DNA from 3 places in the Virgibacillus sp. MG-45 genome. Region 1 is predicted to be linked to each of the others. Evidence: riboswitches for the same ligand, from Rfam matches in the RefSeq annotation. Region 1 holds a riboswitch; each other region holds the start of a gene.
What was found. Region 1 has a riboswitch for cobalamin ahead of SPK86_RS08500 (ribonucleoside-diphosphate reductase subunit alpha). Riboswitches for the same ligand answer to the same signal wherever they lie in the genome.
Positions count from the first base shown of each region.

Region 2: it holds a riboswitch for cobalamin, as region 1 does, so the genes downstream of both, SPK86_RS13345 (DUF4430 domain-containing protein) here and SPK86_RS08500 (ribonucleoside-diphosphate reductase subunit alpha) in region 1, are expected to answer to the same signal.
Region 3: it holds a riboswitch for cobalamin, as region 1 does, so the genes downstream of both, SPK86_RS14865 (acyl-CoA thioesterase) here and SPK86_RS08500 (ribonucleoside-diphosphate reductase subunit alpha) in region 1, are expected to answer to the same signal.

Region 1 covers NZ_JAXOFU010000006.1:119,640-122,923, forward strand. Annotated here, with positions in the region: gene SPK86_RS08495 (LysR family transcriptional regulator) at 1-897, shown strand, start outside; cobalamin riboswitch at 1,008-1,204, shown strand; gene SPK86_RS08500 (ribonucleoside-diphosphate reductase subunit alpha) at 1,371-3,284, shown strand, end outside.
Region 2 covers NZ_JAXOFU010000013.1:41,012-44,295, forward strand. Annotated here, with positions in the region: gene SPK86_RS13330 (helix-turn-helix domain-containing protein) at 1-126, opposite strand, end outside; gene SPK86_RS13335 (ferredoxin) at 316-573, shown strand; gene SPK86_RS13340 (ECF transporter S component) at 628-1,152, opposite strand; gene SPK86_RS13345 (DUF4430 domain-containing protein) at 1,158-1,604, opposite strand; cobalamin riboswitch at 1,755-1,942, opposite strand; gene SPK86_RS13350 (ATP-binding protein) at 1,991-3,284, opposite strand, start outside.
Region 3 covers NZ_JAXOFU010000018.1:10,723-14,006, reverse strand. Annotated here, with positions in the region: gene SPK86_RS14875 (calcium-translocating P-type ATPase, PMCA-type) at 1-332, opposite strand, end outside; gene SPK86_RS14870 (YaiI/YqxD family protein) at 517-966, shown strand; gene SPK86_RS14865 (acyl-CoA thioesterase) at 1,090-1,593, opposite strand; cobalamin riboswitch at 1,826-2,013, opposite strand; gene SPK86_RS14860 (LysM peptidoglycan-binding domain-containing protein) at 2,212-3,284, opposite strand, start outside.

The sequences.
Region 1 (3,284 bases):
AGGCAAATTAAGTATTTTATAGAAGTAGCAAAGCGAGAGCATGTTACAGAAGCAGCAAATGCGTTGCATGTTGCGCAATCTGCTGTCAGTAGACAAATTTTTAATTTAGAGGCGGAACTTGGAGTAGAGTTGTTTATTCGTGAAGGGCGCAATGTAAGATTAACGCCAATGGGACGGATTTTTTTAGATCATATGGAACAGGCTATGAATGTCATTAACAATGCCTTACAAGTTGTGGAGGAATATATGGAGCCAGAACGTGGAACGATTCACATTGGTTATACAAGTAGTATGGCTTCTTATCTGTTGCCAACAGCGATATCAGCATTTCGTGTGCAATATCCAAATGTAAAATTTGAGCTAAATCAAGGAGCATATCATGAATTAATTGATTGGGTTCATCGCGGAAACATTAACCTTGCGTTATTGGCACCATTACCAAAGGAAACGAAAGGCATGGAAGGAAGCGTTCTGTTTCATGAACGTATTGTTGCTTTATTGCCCCGAAACCATTCGCTTGCAACCGCATCCTCAATTAAATTAAATCAGCTTCGAACGGATGCGTTTATCTTTTTTCCGGAGGGCTTTATGCTTCGTGATATCACGTTAAAAGCATGCCAGCAGCATGGGTTTCAACCGGATATTGCCTTTGAAGGAGCGGATATGGATGCAGTGAAAGGAATGGTGTCGGCTGGTTTAGGAGTAGCGTTAGTGCCTGAAATAACATTGGTAGATAATATTCCTCGCTCAGCAGTAAAGGTTCCTATCGTAGATCCGAGTATTATGCGAACAGTTGGGGTTCTCGTTTCTGAGGAACGAAAATTACTGCCGACAGAAAAATTATTTCATACGTTTTTGCATCATTTTTTTAGAAGGCTAGAGCAATATCAAAAATAAAAATCGATTCTTTTATAAAAAATGAAATGATACGCTATTGCTTTTAAGAATGTTCTATGATAGTCTTTAAATACAATATATTGTTATTTTTAATAATTTAAACACTATATATAGTGTTTTTGAGTTACGGTGACAAGAAATTGTCTTAAAAGGGAATTCGGTTTAAATCCGAAGCTGCCCCCGCAACTGTAAGTGTGGACGAACGGGATATCCACTGTGTCGAAGTGCTTGATAGGCAGCGATATGGGAAGGACACCTAGTAGAAGGAAGCACAAGTCAGGAGACCTGCCATAATTCATTAGTTTCATTTCTTCGGGGTGATAGAATGGTGAAACGGTAGGAGTGCATAGGCTATTTCTGTCGTTTAATCCGTTCACACTGAAGGTGGGCGGTTTTTTTATTTGGGAATCCGTTTCTAGTAAAACGTGTTTATTAAGCTATATACATATTGTTTTTAAACAGGAGGAATTGCCATGACAACAGAAGCTCTGCAAAATCATCAAGAGCAAATGATTCACGTGATCGATGAAGCAAATAAGGGGTTACAGCTTGATACAGAAATGTATAAAGCAAAGGCGGTAAAAGCCATCTCTCCAGAATCTTCTATGGAGAAGACAATGGATGTTCTTGTAAAGAATGCACTAGAAAACATCGATGAAGCCAGTCCGGATTGGACTTTTTTAGCTGCGCGCATTTATTTGCAAGATTTATATCGACGTGCAGCGCGCAATCGAGGAGAAGCTGTATCTAATCAATATGGCAGTTTTTATAAACTAATAAATCGATTAATAGAGGAAGGAATCTATTCGCCACACCTCCTCGAACAATATACGCAGCGTGAGATCGAGCACTTTGCAAAACATATCGATCCGAAGCGAGATTTACTGTTTACATACCTTGGGATTCATACATTGGCAACCCGCTATTTAGCAACAGACCATGAAAAGAATCCATTTGAATTACCACAGGAGCGTTGGATGATTATTGCCATGCACCTCATGCAGGATGAGCCAGAGGAAAATAGATCAGAGCTCGTACTGGAAGCGTACTGGGCATTAAGTAACTTATATATGACCGTTGCTACCCCAACTTTAAACAATGCTGGAAAAACGCATGGACAGCTTTCTAGTTGTTTTATAGATACCGTTGATGATAGCTTGCAATCTATTTACGATAGTAATTCAGATATCGCCAAGCTTTCTAAAAATGGTGGAGGAATTGGTGTGTATATGGGGAAAATCCGTGGGCGAGGAAGCGCTATTAAAGGCTTTAAAGGAATGTCGAGTGGCGTTGTTCCGTGGATTAAGCAATTAAATAATACTGCAGTAAGTGTAGATCAGCTCGGTACACGTAAAGGTGCCATTGCGATTTACTTGGATGTGTGGCATACAGACATTGAATCGTTCCTTGATTTAAAGCTAAATAATGGTGACGATCGTATGCGTGCACATGATATTTTTACAGGTGTTTGTTTGCCGGATTATTTTATGGAACAAGTGGACAAGCGTGGTGATTGGTATTTGTTTGACCCGCATGAAGTAAGACAGGTCATGGGATTTTCTTTAGAAGACTTTTACGATGAGCAAAAAGGATCTGGTTCTTGGCGGAGCAAATACGAGGCTTGCATAGCTAATGAAACGTTATCTCGAAAGCAAGTTCCGGCAATTACGATTATGAAACGTATCCTAAAATCGCAATTAGAGTCAGGAACACCGTTTATGTTTTACCGTGATGAAGTAAATCGGCAAAATAGTAACGCCCATGCCGGTATGATTTATTGCTCGAATCTTTGTACAGAAATTACCCAAAATCAGTCTCCAACACAATTTATTGAAGAATTTATCGAACAGGATCAAACAATTGTTAAAAAATATCACGCAGGAGATTTCGTTGTTTGTAATCTAAGCTCGATTAATTTGGGTAGAGCAGTACCAGATGATGCATTAGAGCGCTTGATTTCCATACAGGTTCGTATGCTAGACAATGTAATTGATATTAATACGTTACCGATTTTACAAACACAGATGACAAATAAAAAATATCGTGCGATTGGCTTAGGGACATTTGGCTGGCATCACCTGCTTGCTTTAAAGGGAATACATTGGGAAAGTGAAGAAGCGGTAGCCTTTGCAGATGACTTATATGAACGAATTGCTTATTACACAATTAAAACAAGTCTTCAGTTAAGCAAGGAGAAGGGAAGCTATCCTGCTTTTGAAGGTAGCCAGTGGAGCAATGGAGCGTACTTTGAAACGAAGGGCTATCAGGATGAAAAATGGACTGCTCTAAAAGAAGAAATTAAGAGGCACGGAATTCGAAATGCGTATTTGATGGCTGTGGCACCTAATTCGTCAACATCCATTATTGCGGGGTCGACTGCCAGCATT
Region 2 (3,284 bases), on a different contig from region 1:
GAATATTTCAGCATCATGGATTGTTTGAATGGATTTCTTTCCCTTTAGAAGATAGAAAATGGAGTTAATTGATCGACGATCTTTTATTTGCGATAACGCATAATCTATCACCTTTTCTAGGTACATTTTCAAATCTCCAATCACTATTTCTCTTTATTTTGTAATGTCAATTATTGAAATGAAGTTTAAACAAGCTTACAATCTATTATAGAGGAGATGATCAACCAATTGCATCCTTCTTGGGTGATTTTTTATTAATTTTAAATTATTAACCGATCAAGCATATAGATTTCTATTTTTTTAGGAGGACTCCTCATGGAAAAACGATTTTCAATTGTTGATAAAGAGACATGCATAGCATGTGGAGCCTGTGGCATAACTGCACCAGATATCTTTGACTATGATGACGAGGGACTAGCTTATGTAGTCCTTGATGATAATAAAGGAGTAAAGCAAATTCCGAATGAATTAGAGGACGATTTATTTGATGCCCGTGACGGCTGCCCGAGTGATTCGATAAAAATTGGAGAAACTCCTTTTAAAGGTGATCCGCTGAAAAATGAGTCTCGTTAAATCATGCTATGAAAAAAGTGCTTTCCTAATTCGGCGGAAAGCACTTTTTTATCCTTATAATTGATGTGCATTATAAATGGGGAAATGCCCATTTGCATATTTTTTTATCAAATAAGCAAGCATTGGATAAAATAAAACAATGAATATTGCATTCCCGATTGCATGGTTTGTATCAAATGGAAGTCCTACGATATAGTAAGCCCAAAACATCTGACCAGAGATTTGATAATTTGTTAAGGAAATGATAAATCCATACAAATATCCACTAAAAACTGCGAATAACACGATGACAAATAAAGGGATGCGTTTCGGGAACTTACCGAGCAATCCACTAAGTATGCCAATTATCCCCCAAGAAACGATTTGCCAAATCGTCCAAATGCCTGTACCGAGAATCATATTAGACAAAAATGTAACGAGAAACGCCATGAGAAGTGCGGAAAAAGGTCCTAAAAGCATTCCACATATAATAATAATTGCAGTAGCAGGCTGGATATTCGGCAGAAAAGTAAATACGATTCGCCCTACAATAGCCAATGCAGCTAAAATTGCTAATAATGTAAGTTTATAAATGTTCACCTAAATCATTCCCATGATTGTAAATCAAGCGTTACTTTGTCACCTGGTTTAAGCTTATACTCAGCAGCACCAACATTAGCCACTTCTCCATTTACGGAATACATCCAAGCTTTTTTCTCATCTTTTTTTGGGGCGATTCCTTCAACAGCGTTAATAAATCCGCCTTCTTCTTCAATTTGGAAGTTTTCCTTTAAGACATCCATTAAAATAGCATCTTCTTTAATTGGGACTTCCTTTTCTGTTATTTGCTCTTTTCCCTTGTCCTTAGAAATTGTAATAACAACTGTTTCTTCTTTTTCTTTGCTGTCACTTTCATTCCCCGATGCTTGCTGTTCTGTTTGATTGGAAGCAGGTTTATTTGATTTTTCCTCGTCAGTCGACCCGCAACCAGCTAATAAACTTGCTACAAGCAGTAATGGAAGTAAACGATAAATCCACTTTTGTACCTTCATTGTTTCTCATCCTCCATAATAAAATTATTGAGGAGAAGAGCGTTACTTAAAAAAGCTGACTCCAAAAGAGTCAGCTTTTAACGACATACCTAACTACACAATGATACTTTATTGTCCGTTCGGCTGTCTCAATCGCTTTTCCCTCGAAGCATTGACACAATTGAAATGGCAGGTCTACTGACTTGTGACTAAAGCCTACTCCAAGCCCTTCCCATATGAATGTTCATACAGTGGTAATGCTTGTTTCGATTATCACTTACAGTTGCGAGGACAGCTTCAGCTTTTCACTGAATTCCCTATTAAGTACATTACTGTACACCAATTCCAAACATTGTATTCAATTCAATTTTAATCATAACAGACTTTTTGAAAAATGAACAGATTCTCTACTCTGTTTTTGCCGGAATCTTAAAGGTAAAGGTTGTACCATGTTCTAGCTTACTTTTAACAGATATTGTGCCTTGATGTGCATCAATAATATTTTTAGCAATCGCCAGACCTAATCCAGTACCTTTCTTCTTTTTGTTTCTTGTGCGAGACTTATCCGCTTTATAAAAGCGTTCAAAAACAAACGGAAGGTCTTCTTCTGGAATTCCACTTCCACTATCCTCTACTTCTGCGTGAAAATTGTTTCCATCATAGCGCACAAATAGGCTCACAAATCCATTTTCACTCGTATGTCGAATGGCATTATCAATTAAGTTCGTAAAGACTTGTTCAATGCGATCAGGATCAAAACAACCTATGTCCTGCTGTAATGATGTTTTCAACCTAAGATCAATGTGATTATCGTCTGAAATCCCTTTAAATTTACGCACAATCCGTTTAATATACGGCTCTAGCTCCACCTGCTCTTTATGCAATTGAATATGCCCTGCTTCCATGCGTGCAAGATCGAGTAGCTCATTTACAAGTCTGCTTAAGCGTAGCGATTCTTCATAAATGATTTGTGCAAGCTCGTTTTTTTCCTCTTTCGATTCTGCAATATCATCAACAATCGCTTCGCTATACCCTTGTAGCATAGAAATAGGTGTTCTTAATTCATGCGAAACGTTCGCAATAAAATCCTTTCTGAGCTTGTCCAGTCTTCTTTCTTCAGTCATATCACGAATAACCGCAACTGCTCCTCGAACGTACGATTGATCATATAAAGGGGTCATAATCATAACCCAGCTTCGTCCTTGTAATGTAATTTCTTCAAGTACTTCATTTTCACCTTGAATTACTTCTTTCAAAATCGATTGTAATGGCGTTGGTAGCTTCATTTGACCTTCTTTAAATGGGATATTCATTTCATAGTACCAATCCTCGATAAAGCGATTGGCTGGTGGATTTGTCACAATCATTTCACCTGTTCTACTCAATGTAATCACACCATCCGCCATCGAGCTGACAATACTTGAAAGCTGTTCTTTTTCTTGACGAAGCGCATTTATATGAAATTTAAGCTGCCTTCCCATACGGTTAAAAGCCATTGCTAATTCACCGATTTCGTCATGTGTCAAAATGGGTACTTTCGTATTAAACTCTCCCCGTGTAAGATCAAAGGCGGCTTCACGCATCTTTATAAGTGGTGAGGTGATCCGGGTCGAAAGAAAGAACGCAAAAATCGTCGTCAAAATAATGGCAATTCCTGCTGCTAAGAAAATAATTTGCGTTGTTTCAGCCTTTGTTTGATCC
Region 3 (3,284 bases), on a different contig from region 1:
GTAGACATCTTCTTTAATTCTTCCAAAGCTTTTTCAGCCTTTGATTCTTGAACAACCCCAATTACCGCATTTAAGGCAATGACGAGCAAAATAATGACTGCATCGCTCCACTCACCGACTATTGCTGAAATCGCTGCCGCAGCAATTAAAATATAAATAAGTAAGCTGTTTACTTGCCGCCAAACCAAGACTAGAAAAGATGCCTTTTTTGTTTCTTCAAAGCGATTCGGTCCAAACGTAGCTAACCGCTTTGCTGCCTCTTCTGCTGATAGCCCTTGTTCCACATTAGTTTTGTGTAGATTTTCTGCTTGTTGATCCTTTTCCGCTTCCATGTTACCCCTTCTTTCATCTAATAATAATAGAATCCAGTCTGTTATTAATCGAAAAAAGCTAACACTTGATTTATGATTATTGTAGCAATATTTACGCTGTCCAACAATTTCCAGCAAGGATGGACACTATTTTTTCTAACTTATTATATGAGATATTCGAAATATTATTTGAGGAGAATCAGAAATGAATATATATGTAGATGCAGATGCAAGTCCTGTAAAGGATATTGTGATAACAATCGGGCAACAAGAAGCTATTCCAGTAATTCTCGTGAAGAGCTTTAATCACTTTTCACATGAAGAGGATCCAGATGGGGTAAAAACAGTTTATGTCGATCACGGGGCAGATGCTGCTGACTATCGCATCATTCAACTCGTATCAAAAAACGATATTATAATTACACAGGATTACGGACTTGCCTCGCTTGGACTAGGAAAAGGATGCCATGTCCTTAACCATAAAGGATTTGCTTACACACAAAATAACATCGATCGACTGCTTCAAACACGGCACTTAAGTGCAAAAGCGAGACGCGCAGGCCAACGTACAAAAGGTCCTAAGCCTTTTACAGAGGAGGATCGGGAAAAATTCACCGTCTTACTCCTGCAAACCGTCCAAAGGGCTAAAGAATAGGCACATCCCTTTGCAAGCGCACACAAAAGAGCAGGAAAAAACGGAACAAAGCGCTTGCTTTTTTCCGTCTTACAGCAATATTTGCTAACATTGCCTCCTGCTCTAATCGTCTCTTCTTTTCATTTACGTATTGCTTACCTGCATTGTTTGACGCTGTTGTCGCATCGCTACACGCTTTTCGCGATGCTTTTTCCGAGATGGTGCAGAATCATAAAGCTGCTGTTCTTCAGGTGTAGTTGGATATACCTTTGGAACCGGAATTGGCCTCCCCGCTTCATTCACAGCTACCATTGTTAGGAATGATTCGGTAGTAAGCTTTTCCTCATGCTTAATTAAATCCTGTGCAACTACTTTTACATAGACCTCCATAGAACTTGTTCCTGTATAGGTTACATAGGCTTCCAAGGTTAATGAATCTCCTGCCTTAGCGGATGAGAGAAAATCAACCGAATCAATAGAAGCTGTAACAACCGCACTCTTTGCGTGCTTCATTGCTGTTAATGCTGCAATTTCATCGATATATGCTAGCACCTTCCCACCAAAAATAGTATCCAAATGATTTGTATCTGGCGGCAAAACTAATCGCGTTTGCACTGTTTTTGTTTCACTTATTGTTTTCTTCTGCACTCCGTTTCCTCCCTATAGTGAAGCTTCAACCCGCGGTGATTCTTCTATCCCACACTAATTGTTCGTTGAGCACAACATGCAACGTGCAACTTGACCCTCACTTAAGTAGCAGGCTCATGGGGAATAAAAAAAGAACCTTTCTAAGATGATATAGAAGGTTTTCGGCCTAGTCGAAATACACATGTATCCTAACATGCATCATTTCGTCACACCCTCCTATCTCCCGTAGGAAAAAATGTCCTTCCGCATGGCAGGTTTCCTGGCTCTGCTTCAACGAATCGCTTACCTTCCCAATTTCTAATGAAATCAGTGGTGTATACAAGTCGATTCTTCACATTACAGTGGCGGGACCGCGCTGGACTCACACCAGCTTCCCTTTTCAACCTTGCAAGCAAGGTCACCATGTGGCGATTATTTAATTTTTGTTCCATTATTTATTGTAACATAAGGGATCTTATTCTACATAAATTGTTACTTTTCTATACTATTTCTGCCCGCTTCATATGCTTTTCCTTCTTTAAGGAACTTCGACAAAAATACACGCAACTCCTTTTTCCTAACATTAGATGTAGCAAAAAAACACCTTTGATTCAAGGCCAAAGATGTTTTGAATGCGTGTTATATTTTTTTAATCGTAAAGTGGTCACGAAGCACGGCCCAATTTTGTGGAAAGTCATTGCCTAGCACCCAATAACTAACACCTCGCAAGCCATAATCCTGCACCAACTTATATTTCGCAGCCATGCTTCTTGCATCCTCAAACCATACTTCATGCTGTTGTCCATTTTCATCTGTATAGCGGAAAAACGGAGATTGTGCCACCATATCATATTGAATCGCTGCTCCATATTTTAGAGCAAGCTGTACTGCCTGCTGTGGACTAACTGAAGTGGCAAAGGTTCCTTGTACCCATGGGATTTTCCAATCACGGCCATACAGTGGCATACCTACAACTACTTTATCTCGCGGAATTACTGTTACTGCATAATCAAGAATATCCTTTACCTTATTAAGTGGTGCAATGGCTCGCGGTTCTCCTCCTGCCCACCCCCACTCATAGGTCATTAAAATGATAAAATCTACTATTTGTCCTTGTGCTTTATAGTCATGTGCTTCATACAATAAGCCTTGTTGCTCTCCGCGCTCCTTTGGGGCTAATGCTGTTGAAACTGTAAATCCTTCTGGATGCAACCGAGAAACGGTCTTTCGTAAAAAAGCATTGTAGTTTTCTCGATCCTCTGGGTATACATATTCAAAGTCGATATTCAAGCCACGATAGCCTTTCCCTTTCATCGTTGAAACGATATTTGTAAGGAGTTTATCTTGAACATCTGCGTTACGAAGAACTGCAGCTGCTAAATCCGAATCGAATTTTCGATTTTTGAAATTAGTAATCACTAAAAGCGGCGATACCTTTGTAGTTCGTGCTGCATCTAAAATCGTTGTATCCTGAAGTACACTAATTGTTCCATCTTCCTTTACCCGGTGCATAAATGGAGATAAATACGTGAAATTTCTTCCTAATACGAGCACTTCCTCTGCCCCTTGCTCATTAATCTCAGTTGTGTATGCGTTGACCTCCTTCGTCGGCTTTTTTGGCAAAGGAATTCGCAGCATTTGCCCTTGATTAATAAGTGATGGATTAGCTATTCCATTTACGGCAGCGAGCTCATTAACCGTAATCCCATACC